DNA from 3 places in the Shewanella sp. MEBiC00475 genome. Region 2 is predicted to be linked to each of the others. Evidence: predicted binding sites of a transcription regulator. Region 2 holds the regulator's gene; each other region holds the start of a gene.

Region 1 (4,303 bases), 1.6 Mb from region 2:
AGCACGACGAATAATACGACGTAATACATAACCACGGCCTTCATTTGATGGCATCACACCATCAGCAATTAAGAATGCACAAGAACGGATATGATCAGCAATGACGCGTAATGATTTGTTCTCTAAATCTGAAACTCCAATAATCTCGGCTGTTTTAGCAATCAACTGCTTAAAGATATCGATTTCGTAGTTGGAATGTACGCCCTGCATAATGGCTGCTATACGTTCAATGCCCATGCCTGTATCGACAGAAGGCTTAGGTAATGGCAACATTTCACCGTCTGCTTGACGGTTATACTGCATAAATACGATGTTCCAAATTTCAATAAAACGGTCGCCGTCTTCTTCAGGAGTACCAGGGCGACCACCCCAAATGTGATCGCCATGATCATAGAAAATTTCACTACAAGGGCCACAAGGACCGGTATCACCCATCTGCCAGAAGTTATCTGACGCAAATGGAGCACCTTTATTGTCGCCAATACGAATCATATTCTCAGGGGCTACACCAATTTTTTGAGTCCAAAGGTCATACGCTTCGTCATCTGTTTCATAAATGGTGACACATAAACGCTCTTTTGGTAGCTTGAGTGTTTCGGTTAAAAAGGTCCATGCGAAACGAATTGCATCTTCTTTAAAGTAATCGCCAAAACTGAAGTTACCTAACATTTCAAAAAAAGTATGGTGACGAGCGGTATAGCCTACATTATCAAGATCGTTATGTTTACCACCAGCACGCACACAACGTTGAGATGTGGTCGCTCGTGTATAACTGCGCTTATCCATTCCGAGGAACACGTCTTTAAACTGGTTCATACCCGCATTGGTGAATAGCAGTGTTGGGTCATTGGTGGGAACGAGCGAGCTGCTATCAACAACCTGATGTCCGTTATCTTCAAAGTACTTTAAAAAAGCGCTTCTTAATTCTGCTGTAGTCTGAAACATTAATTGGCCCTGAATATAGAAAATACAAAAGTAACGAGCTTGACAAGCAAGCCTGTAAATCTAGGCATTATATACTGAATTTGGCGAAAGAAGCGAGATGAGTGAATCGATTATAATAGCAGTAAAAAATGATACCTTGTGTGCCTGTAGGGGAATGAATTGTTGTATGGCGTGTTAAATACGACAGTATAAACAAGAGGGACAAGCGTTAAATATCGAATACAAATAAACAGGATGATCATTTTTTTACCCTAGGGTAAAGGCTTATTGATTGGTCTTCCAGGAACATAATTGAGCAAATATATTATTTGATCAAAACAAGAGTTTTACTCAACTTAACGCGACCGCTAAAATCACAATGTTAATTAACTATTTTTGCGTTACGACCTAAAAACCCAAACACCACGGGCTTAATTGATAAAACGTTTAAATGTAATAAAACATATCATCTAAAAAAATCAAATTAACAATAACCTAGAACCGACTAGATTTATTGCTCATAAATGCCTTTTGATTTTTTATTAAACATAGAGAGGTTTTCTTGATGGGAATATTCGCGGCGCGCAACATGCGCAACCGCGATAGATTTTGCGGACTAACTTAGAAAACTTCGCCAGTTTCGAGATCAACATTCTCGTCGCTGTCAGTACTTGAGCCTAATGAGCCAGGAGCAGCTAGTAGCATAGAACGTAAAGTGGTGTCGATTTCATTGGCAATAGCTGGATTTTCTGTAAGGAACTTACCTGCATTTGCACGGCCTTGACCAATTTTTTCACCTTTGTAGCTATACCAAGCACCTGCTTTATCAACAAGCTTATGTGCAACGCCTAAATCAACCAACTCGCCAGTACGATTAATACCTAATCCATAAAGAATTTGGAATTCAGCTTGCTTAAATGGTGCTGCAATTTTGTTTTTAACGACTTTTACGCGGGTTTCGTTACCGATAACTTCATCGCCGTTTTTAATGGCACCAATACGACGAATATCTAAACGAACAGAAGCGTAAAACTTCAGTGCGTTACCACCCGTAGTTGTTTCTGGGCTACCAAACATCACACCAATTTTCATACGAATTTGGTTAATAAAAATAAGCAAAGTATTTGATTGCTTAAGGTTACCAGCAAGTTTGCGCATTGCTTGGCTCATCATACGAGCAGCAAGGCCCATATGTGAATCACCAATTTCACCTTCAATTTCGGCTTTTGGCGTTAATGCAGCAACAGAATCGACAACAATAACGTCTACAGCACCAGAACGGGTTAATGCATCACAAATTTCTAATGCTTGCTCGCCAGTGTCTGGCTGCGAACAAAGTAGGTTATCAATATCTACGCCTAGCTTTTTTGCATAAATAGGGTCAAGTGCATGCTCTGCATCAATAAACGCACAGGTTTTACCTTCGCGTTGTGCTGCGGCAATCACTTCAAGTGTTAAAGTCGTTTTACCTGATGATTCAGGGCCATAGATCTCAACAATACGTCCTAATGGTAAACCACCAGCACCTAGGGCGACGTCCAATGAAAGTGAACCTGTAGAGATAGTTTCAACGTCCATTGTGCGATCTTCGCCCAATTTCATAATTGAGCCTTTACCAAATTGTTTTTCAATTTGACTTAACACGGCGGCAAGTGCTTTCTCTTTATTTGGATCAACCTTCATTATAAAACCCTCTTAAGGCATTCAATACGTTTAGTAAAATGCTATTTGTACTTAGGTGGAATGGTGTGGACCATTTCATTATGTTCATCAGTATACTGTATAGTCATACAGTATCAAGTGCTGATCGTAATTTTTTTCTTACCTTTGAAAATTGCCTTTTTACATCAATATATTATCTTCGTAGATTTTTATATGAATCTATTTATACCCAGAGGACAAATATTGTTAAGATTAGCCTCATAAGATTTACGACTTAAAAACGATTAATAGTGAAGTGTTCATAATGACAGTGATTGATACCAGCGATTTAGAAAAACACACCCCGATGATGCGTCAGTATTTGGGCTTAAAAGCCGCCCATCCTGATATGTTATTATTTTACCGTATGGGTGATTTTTATGAGCTATTTTACGATGATGCTAAACGAGCATCTGAAATGCTGGGTATTTCTCTTACTGCTCGCGGGAAAAGCGGCGGCGATCCTATTCCCATGGCTGGCATTCCCTATCATGCTGTCGAAGGCTATTTAGCAAAATTAGTTAACATTGGTCAGTCTGTGGCCATTTGCGAACAAATTGGCGATCCTGCCACATCAAAAGGCCCCGTTGAACGCCAAGTTGTGCGTATCGTTACTCCCGGCACCTTAACAGACGAAGCCCTACTGCAAGAAAAACAAGACAATTTACTGGCGGCGCTTTATCAAGGTAAAAATGGTTTTGGTTACGCAACTCTAGATATTTCATCCGGTCGTTTTGTGGTTGCAGAATTACCTACTCGTGAAGCATTAGAAGCCGAATTACAACGCACCAATCCTGCAGAATTACTTTACAGTGAAGATTTTACTGACATATTATTAATCAATAACATAAAAGGGATCCGTCGCCGTCCAGAGTGGGAGTTTGATTACGATACTTGTGTAAATTTACTATTGAGTCAATTTGGTACCAAAGACTTACATGGTTTTGGGATTACAGATGCCCGCTTGGCACTTCAAGCTGCTGGTTGCTTAATGCAGTATGTAAAAGATACTCAAAAGATGGCGTTACCACATATCAACTCGATTGTGCGTTTTAATCAATCGGAATCCATTATTTTAGATGCCGCGACGCGACGTAATTTAGAGTTAACTCAAAACTTGTCTGGCGGACGAGAAAATACCCTCTCGTGGGTATTAGATAATACCGCAACCCCTATGGGTAGCCGTATGTTACAACGCTGGATCCATGAACCTCTTCGCAATAGACAAACAATTCAATATCGCCATAATGCCGTCAATGAACTCATTGAACTCGACCTATATCAAACGTTACATGAACAACTAAAAAGCTTAGGTGATATTGAACGTATTATGGCTCGTTTAGCACTACGCAGTGCCAGACCTCGCGACTTTTCACGTTTAAAACAAGCGTTAACACTTCTGCCAGAAATTCAACAAACATTAGCTACATGTCAACAACCTAGATTGAGCGCATTAGTGCAATTATTAGGTGACTTTCCAGAACAGCACGATTTATTAACGCGCGCTATTGTAGATAATCCTCCTGTGTTAATTCGTGATGGTGGGGTTATCCGTACTGGCTATAATAATGAATTAGATGAATGGCGTAAGCTGAGCGAAGGCGCGAGTGATTATTTAGTTGAACTTGAAGCCCGCGAGAAGCAGCAAACTGGAATTAACACCTTAAAAGTGGGTTAT
Region 2 (4,303 bases):
GCAGCACAAGTCGTGGCATAAACCTGCTCACCTTCGGTCATTAATTGCTCCAAGGTTAACGTGGGCAGATCTTCTGCTGGAGCAACTTTTGCTACGGTTTCGACAGCTTGAGTGGCTTTCTCGGTAACCGCATCGGTAATGTCAGTTGTCGTGGCTGCAATAGTGCTTGTGACATCAGCAACTGCTTTGTTTGCTTCTGTTTTTGCCTCGTTACTGCCTAAAAATTTTCCTATATCAGCAGCTTGTACAAGATCACCGCTATTATTGCCCCAAGCATTACGTTCAAAGGTAATCACTGCTGCAATTTCTTGGGCGCTAAGTTGTTTTGCAAAGGCCTGCATTGCGGTACCTGGTTTACCGTTTATGACGATATTTAGATGGCCTTCAACAGGGCCTTTTATGATAGGGCTGCCAATTAATGATGGGAATACACCAGGAAGACCCGCACCATTAGGTTGGTGACAAGCAGCACACCTAGCAATATAGATTTGTTCACCTTGTGAGGTTAGATCTCCGAGTGACAGGGTTTGGGTCATTGATGCCGCCGCCGCAGCAGCGGCATTGCTTGCTAGTTGTTTTTGTTCAACTAACCAATTATCAAAATCGTCCTCCGACAATGCTTGCACTACAATCGGCATAAAGCCATGGTCTTTACCGCATAATTCGGCACATTGGCCGCGATAAATACCGGGCTTATCAATACGAGTCCAAGTTTCATTAATAAAGCCTGGATTAGCATCTTTTTTAACGGCAAAAGCGGGCACCCACCATGAGTGGATAACATCATCAGAAGTCATCAAAAAACGTACTTTTTGGTTAATGGGGAGTACTAGTGGTTTATCAACTTCAAGGAGGTAATGTTCTCCTTTAGCCTCACTACCGTCAATTTGTTCTCTGGGGGTAGATAATGAGCTGTAAAATTCGATGTCTTTATCAAAATAGCTGTAATGCCATTTCCACTGCGACCCGGTAATTTTAATGGTGAGATCAGCATCGCTGGGATCTTCCATAGCAATTAAGGTTTTGGTGGCTGGAATAGCCATGGCGATTAAGATGATAAAAGGAATGACGGTCCAAGCAATTTCCACTTTGGTACTTTCATGAAAATTGGCCGCGACTGCGCCTTTTGATTTGCGGTGGTAAATCATTGAATAGATCATGATCCCAAACACCACTAACCCAATGGCACAACAGATATAAAGAATCGTCATGTGGAGGTGATAAACCTGACCACTGATATCTGTCACGCCTTGAGTCATGTTGAGGGGCATTGCTGTTGCCCCAAGCGGAAGTGCTACACACACAACCAGTAAACAATACAACCATTGCTTCACAAGACTGCTCCTCTGTTAATTGCAAATTGCAATTACAAAGAAAAGTCACACAGTAATTCTCTGCTCTATGCAAACTCTTCGGTTCCCGAAAAAAGTTTGATGACCTCAAAGTACCTTGGTGGTTGTAAACAGACGGTCTACGGTTTTATTGTTAGCTGTGCACCACGCTTGTACCTACGACTGAACTTATCAATTTGTGTTGACGTTTTCCCATCGATGACTATTAAATCTGCCATTTACGTCAAATTAAAGATAAAAAATTGTTTCATCCTTGTTAAGTACATTACTTGTAGATTAAGGATTGATCAAGATCACTTTTTTTCTTAATCGCCTGAAAAAGGTGAAAAAAAAGCCCTGAATTCAATACAGGGCTTGGTTATTAAGGGTTCGTGCTTAGTGAAACGAGCAAAAATTACTTGTTCCATTTGCTAAGGTCGGGCTAACAAGTTGATGTTTGTGAGGTAAGTGAGTATTCACATCTTCAATTACGATCCCTAATGCACGTGCGCTTTTGGCTACTATTTCCAAACGGCGACTATCGCGAGCATCAAGTGAGCTTGTCCAAGTTACTACTGCACTAGATGTACCACTAGTGAGTGCTTTTTCCATGGCCCATAATGTCTCGACTTCATCTTTGGTGTGAACCAGTAAAATGCGATCCATTCTCACTCCGGCACTTGCCAGCATATGTTTATAACCAATGTGAGGTGGGCTAATGAGTACAATCCAGCGGCCTTGTTGGCTTAACGTTGCTAGTTGACTACACAATTGACTCAGCTCTGCTTCACCTTGGGTAACCGTTTGCAATGTTTGAATGGTTTGGTTGCCCTGAAGTTCTGTGTCTGATAAATCTACCCATAAGCCAGGGTGGCGTGGGGCGATGCCCATTAGTTTGTTCATAACCAATCTCCATTACGGATAACACCAACGGCAAGCCCTTCGATGGTTAGGCTTTGGCAACTTAAATCTACTTTTATCGGGTTGTAATCTTCATTTTCTGCATGCAGATAAATGACGTTACCTTTTTGTTCAAATCGTTTTACGGTGACGTCATCGTCTATTCGTGCCACCACAACTTGGCCATTACGTGCTTGCTGCATTTTATGTACCGCGAGGAGGTCGCCTTCTAAAATGCCGATATTTTTCATGCTGTCACCACGAACCCGCAATAAAAAATCCGCAGCAGGTTTAAACATATTGGGGTCAACTTGATAATAGTTTTCCACATGTTCTTGGGCCAAAATAGGCTCCCCAGCAGCAACTTGCCCAATGAGTGGTAGACCGGTTTCAATCTGTTCTTCATGAGGTAATCGTATACCTCTAGAGGTACCAGGAATGATCTCGATAAAGCCTTTTTTGGCTAATGCTTTTAAATGCTCTTCGGCGGCATTAGCACTTTTAAAGCCAAGACGATTCGCAATTTCAGCTCGAGTGGGTGGCATACCTGTTTCGGCGATATTGTTTTTAATTAAGTCTAATATTTCAGCTTGGCGCGGCGTTAACGGTCTCATGACAATTCCTGTCTTTTTATACAGTGACTGTCATTATATACAGTGATTCTGTTCGCGCAAGTATTAACCAACTGTTTTTTGTTATTTGTTTGTACAAATTGATTTAACTTACTGTTATAAAACGTTATTTTATATTTTAACTTTGGGGTGTGACTTCTAAAGAAATCCAAAATGTAAAGATAAATAAGCCAGATAGTGTAAGCGGGGTTGTTTCTGGTATCCTATGCAACAATATTATAGTGGCTTATGTTGCGAAAATAACCATGTCAAAACCTGATTCAATATTTTTACGAACATTAAAGTGGATTCAAAAATGGATGGTGCAAACGATTGTTGTACCACATGATCCTTTTGATGACCTCAATATAGATCCGACTAAACCTTTAGTTTATTTGATGAAAACGGAATCTATTAGTGATATTGCCGCCTTGAGCGAAATCACAGAGGGCTTTGGTATGCCTAGTCCTTATGAACCATTAAAGCTTGATGGCTTGCAAGTGCCTCGAGTTGTTTGTTTAGAGGGGCGCAAACCATTATTTGGTAAACGCGAAAGTGGTGAAAAATTCATTAATTATTTTACCAGTCTATTATCTCTTCATCGTGAGAACTCTGAATTAGATATTCAGTTGGTTCCTGTTTGTCTTTATTGGGGACGTACCCCAGGGAAAGAAGATGACAGCATGAAAGCGGCTGTATTTGAAAGAGAAAATCCAACATGGCTACGTAAATGGTTAATGATTTTATTTTTAGGACGACATAATTTTGTCCAGTTCTCTAATGCATTATCGCTTCGTTATATGGCCGATGAACACGGTACAGATAAAAGAATTGCTCACAAGTTAACCCGTGTTGCACGAGTGCATTTTCGCCGCCAACGCAAGGTAATGACAGGGCCACAGTTACCTAATCGAAACGTATTGTTTGCTTCTTTACTAAAATCTGAGTCTATCAAGAAGGCGATAGAAGAAGAATCGACAAGCAAAAAAGTCTCGGTGGAGAAAGCTCGCGAAACTGCTATTGAATATCTTGACGAAATTGCTGCTCATTATTCCGATAGCTTAGTGCGCATAGCTGAACGCTTTCTGACTTGGTTATGGAATAAATTATACAGTGGCATTAATATTAAAGGTGCCGAACAGGTAAGACAGTTACATCATGATGGCCATGAGATTGTTTATGTGCCTTGTCATCGCAGTCATATGGATTACTTATTACTGTCGTATATTTTGTATTACCAGGGCATGGTTCCTCCACATATTGCCGCGGGTATTAACCTTAATTTCTGGCCTGCAGGACCGATGTTCCGTCGTGGTGGGGCATTCTTTATCCGCCGTAGTTTTAATGGCAATAAACTGTATACAGCAGTCTTTCGTGAATATTTAGATCAGTTGTTTGCTAAGGGTTATTCCGTCGAATATTTCACTGAAGGTGGTCGTTCGCGTACCGGACGCTTGCTGG
Region 3 (4,303 bases), 1.4 Mb from region 2:
TATGTTGCTCTAATATTTGTTGACGTGGAATGGCACCTTGAACAAAAAGCAGCTCTTTTGGGATTTTCCCTTCGACGAGTTCAACCACTTTATCCATTTGCCAATATGAAGCAAACAGCACTAACGTCGCCATTTCACCATCGATGAGAGTCACAATATGTTGTGCTAGTTCAGCGGTATAATTCTCGTCAGTAGGTTCGCACACCATTTGAGGAATAAATAAGGTCGCATTATTTTCGTAATCGAAAGGGGATAACAAGGCCAAAAAACGACTACCATCGTTCATTGATAATCCCACTTGATGAGCAAAATGGTTGAAACTATTTAACGCTCTAAGTGTTGCGCTACACAATACCACTCCAGCGGCTTTTTGCCATAACATAGATTCCAGCATAAAGCCGACTTCGATAGGCGATGAACAAAATAAGTAATCTTGTTGTTTACCTGTAATTAATTCTGCCCAACGTGCCATTGGTGCACCTTTTTTGCTGTCCTCTTTAGCCATCATCTTCCATAACTTATGTAAGTTATCTAGCCGCTGTAAGATGAATCCGGTTTCAGACAACAAACCTTCCGACTGATGTTTAGGCACTTCACCATCTTTGATTGCTTCATTTAATACCGAGACCACTTTATTAAACTGTTTCACCGCAGAGCCCGATGCGGTAGCAAGATTTTCTGCCTGTATTAATAATGATTGCGGTAATTGACCGTGCTCAAAACGAAGCCGAGATTCAGGGTTAGCAAACAGCTGTGGTTGAGTATCACAATAATGAGCAACTTGAGTCAGTAGGTTTGTTAAATCGGTAATGTGATCAAGCATTGCCTGTACTGGGGCTATAATATGAGTTGTTTTCAATTGATTTTGCAATTTAGAGCATGTTTTAGACGTTTTTTCTAGCCAATCGCATGCTCCTCGAAGTGTGGCTTGAGCACTGGAGAAGTCTCTGGCAACAATTGGCAAGTGATGAGCTTCGTCGATGACATAAAACATGTCTTCTGGCTCTGGTAAAATGACGCCACCACCAAGCTCTAAATCGGCAAATAATAGACTGTGGTTAACAATGAGTACATCCCAAGTATCAACATCTTCACGAGCCTTATGAAACGGACAATTATGATGCGCCGATACTTGACGATGACAACTGTGCTTATCACAGCAAATTTGTTGCCACAAAAAATCAGGAATAGGGTGCTTTAAGGTATCTATTTCACCATTCCAACGTTTTTGATGAAAATCTTGATGCAGTTTTTGTAATTCGTTTATTTGACTTTGATCGGGCTTAGTTTGCCACATAGCCATTTGTGAGCCGTCTTGTGCCCCTATCATGGCTTCAAGTTTGGCTAAACATACGTATCGCTGACGACCTTTTACCAAACCAAATTTAAACTCTATACCTGATTGTTGTAAAAAATGAGGTAGATCTTTGTGGAGCAATTGTTCTTGAAGTGCCACGGTTGCGGTTGCAATACAGACTTTCTTTTTACTGGCAACCGCTAAAGGTATAGCGCCTAAGATATAGGACAAGGATTTACCAATACCTGTACCAGCCTCAACCACAATAATGCGACGGTCTTTGTCATACTCACCCGCTAAGGTTTTAGATATTTCCGCTACCATATAGTTTTGTTCGCGACGAGATCGAAATTGTGGCATAGATGCGGCAATTTCTTTATAAATGGTGCGAATTTGACTTTTTATGTTATCCGGTAGCATAGGAAGTATGATTTCTGCATAGACTGAATTATGCTGTACATAATAACAGTGAATTAGCATGCCACGAAGTAATAAATCAAATTGAGTAAACTTGTGCAGGAATTCGAACCCATAGTGAAGCAAGCAAATATCCCATCAAGTCTCAACTATGTAAAGGGGCGAGTATTAACTCGTCATGCCATTTATAGACATGGACAGTTAGTGCTTCAATACTATATTAAAACGGCTCAGGGACCAGTACTCGCAGAGCTGTATCACAGTGAAGTGATATGTTTTTGTCGTCAACAAGATGTTAATCAATTAAGTCAAAAAGTCGGTTTTGCCCTTAAGGCTGAGTCGAAATCATTGATGAGCTTTGAGCATGAGCCTATTAGTGCCTTGTATCTTAAATCAAATACGCAATTAAAATTACTCAGTCGCATTGCTAATGATATTGGGATTACTTTATTTGAAGCCGATATAAGACCTGAACAACGTTATCTTATCGAACGGTTTATTGCCTTAGATATAGAGTGCTCAGGGTACTATCAAGATAGTAATCCAACTTCAACAATTTCTTTATTAGAGATTAATCGGGCTAGAAAAATACCCGCCAACGAACCTGTTGATATTCCTTTGAAGATGGTTTCACTGGATTTTGAGTGCAGTTTTGCTGGTGAACTTTATTCGGTCGGTTTGTATGGAACAGATTATCAATGCGTAATTATGGTGGGCGAACCACAAGCACAATGCCATGAGTTCATTATTTGGGTTAAGGATGAAGTTGAGCTTATACAGAGATTAATTGCATGGTTTAGTGACTATGACCCCGATATTATCATCGGTTGGGCGGTGGTGACCTTTGACTTAGCTTTGCTGTATAAACGCTGCCTATTACATCAAATCCCATTAACCATCGGCCGAGGTGATACTGAACTTAGCTGGAAAGTGGCTGGCAAATATCGGCCTGAAACCTTATCTTTACCTGGACGGGTAGTACTGGATGGTATTGATTGGCTTAAAGCGGCATTTTATCAATTTGATAGTTTCTCATTAGAGTCTGTTTCGCGGCATTTATTAGCCGAAGGGAAAGCCATAGATCATGTTGAAAATCGTGGACAAGAAATTACTCATTTATTTGAAACAGACAAAAATGCACTGGCTTTTTATAACCTTACGGACTGTCGTTTGGTGTGGGATATTTTTGAAAAAACACAATTATTAGATTTTGCCCTTGAACGAGCCAAGTTAACCGGCTTAGAGTTTGGTCGCGTTGGTGCATCAATTGCCGCATTTTATCATTTGTATCTACCTCACTTACATCGAAGTGGCTTTGTTGCGCCAGCTCATCCCGCTAGTCACGGGCTTGAGAGTCCCGGCGGATATGTTATGTCATCTATCCCAGGCTACTATAAAGATGTTTTGGTATTAGATTTTAAAAGCTTGTATCCGTCGATTATCAGAACATTTCTTATCGATCCCAAAGGTTTAGTTGAAGGTTTGCACGCCAGTAGTTGTAATGCTGATAACACTATAGTGGATGGATATTTAGGCGCTAAATTCAGTCGGAACGTGCCTATTTTACCAGCGTTAATTGCAAGTTTAGCGGAACAACGTGAGCGGGCTAAACGCGATAAAAATGCACCTTTATCACAAGCAATAAAAATTATTATGAACTCGTTATATGGCGTATTAGGCTCTCGAGGTTGTGTATTTCATGATGCAAAACTTGCCAGTTCTATTACCATGCGCGGTCATCAGATAATGAAACTGACTAAACAATGGATAGAAGAGTGTGGTTATCAAGTGATTTATGGCGATACCGATTCTACATTTGTGTGGTTAGGGGATAATCATGGAATTAACGACATTCAAGCGATTGGTGAATACTTGTCGACATTGATTACCCAACGCTGGCTTGAATGGTGTGCAGATGAATATCAATTAGACAGCTATCTAGAACTCGAATTTGAAACCCATTTCGAACAATTTATTATGCCTACGCTAAGAGGTTCAGATGAAGGCAGTAAAAAACGCTATGTCGGTGCGGTATTAAACGACGCTCAACAATTAAAACTGACGTTTAAAGGGATGGAGCAGGTGAGAAGTGATTGGAGCCCTATCGCGCGAAGAATGCAATATCATTTATATGAATTATTTTTCAAGGGCGAGGATGTCATTGATTATTTGAGCAATGAGCTAGCGGCAATTAAAAGTGGCGCTAGAGATAATGAGCTTATTTTCAAAAAGCGATTAAGGCGAAATGTTGAAGATTACACCGCTAAATCATCCCCTCATGTAAAAGCGGCCAAACAGCTTGCTCAACTTCTGGATGACGTAAACGTTACTCGTAAAGGTCAACAAATTAAATACGTTATGACGTTGACTGGCGCACAGGCAATTGAAGCAAAACCACATAATATCGATTATGAATATTACATTAGTAAACAAATTCAACCCATCGCAGAGCCCATCTTGCAACTATGTGGTCAGAGTTTCGATGCGCTAGTAAACAATCAAATGATATTAATCTAGCAAACTGATAAAAAATTTTAACATCATAGTCATTTGTTCATTATTAACCCCATCATCCCTACCTATCGTATT

Evidence for each region. The regulator LexA, encoded in region 2, represses DNA repair genes until DNA is damaged. The targets are predictions, from matches to a motif close to TACTGTATNNNNATACAGTA.
Region 1: recA (recombinase RecA) is a predicted target of LexA. The motif match lies at 2,701-2,720, and genes of this name have one in related genera.
Region 3: dinG (ATP-dependent DNA helicase DinG) is a predicted target of LexA. The motif match lies at 1,749-1,768, and genes of this name have one in related genera.

The regions. Positions count from the first base shown of each region.
Region 1 is NZ_CP039928.1:3,520,536-3,524,838, reverse strand. Features, by position in the region: gene alaS (alanine--tRNA ligase) at 1-945, opposite strand, end outside; gene recA (recombinase RecA) at 1,546-2,607, opposite strand; gene mutS (DNA mismatch repair protein MutS) at 2,891-4,303, shown strand, end outside.
Region 2 is NZ_CP039928.1:1,884,036-1,888,338, reverse strand. Features, by position in the region: gene coxB (cytochrome c oxidase subunit II) at 1-1,334, opposite strand, end outside; gene FCN25_RS08310 (cell division inhibitor SulA) at 1,728-2,234, opposite strand; gene lexA (transcriptional repressor LexA) at 2,231-2,845, opposite strand; gene plsB (glycerol-3-phosphate 1-O-acyltransferase PlsB) at 3,109-4,303, shown strand, end outside.
Region 3 is NZ_CP039928.1:531,769-536,071, reverse strand. Features, by position in the region: gene dinG (ATP-dependent DNA helicase DinG) at 1-1,717, opposite strand, end outside; gene FCN25_RS02290 (DNA polymerase II) at 1,832-4,231, shown strand.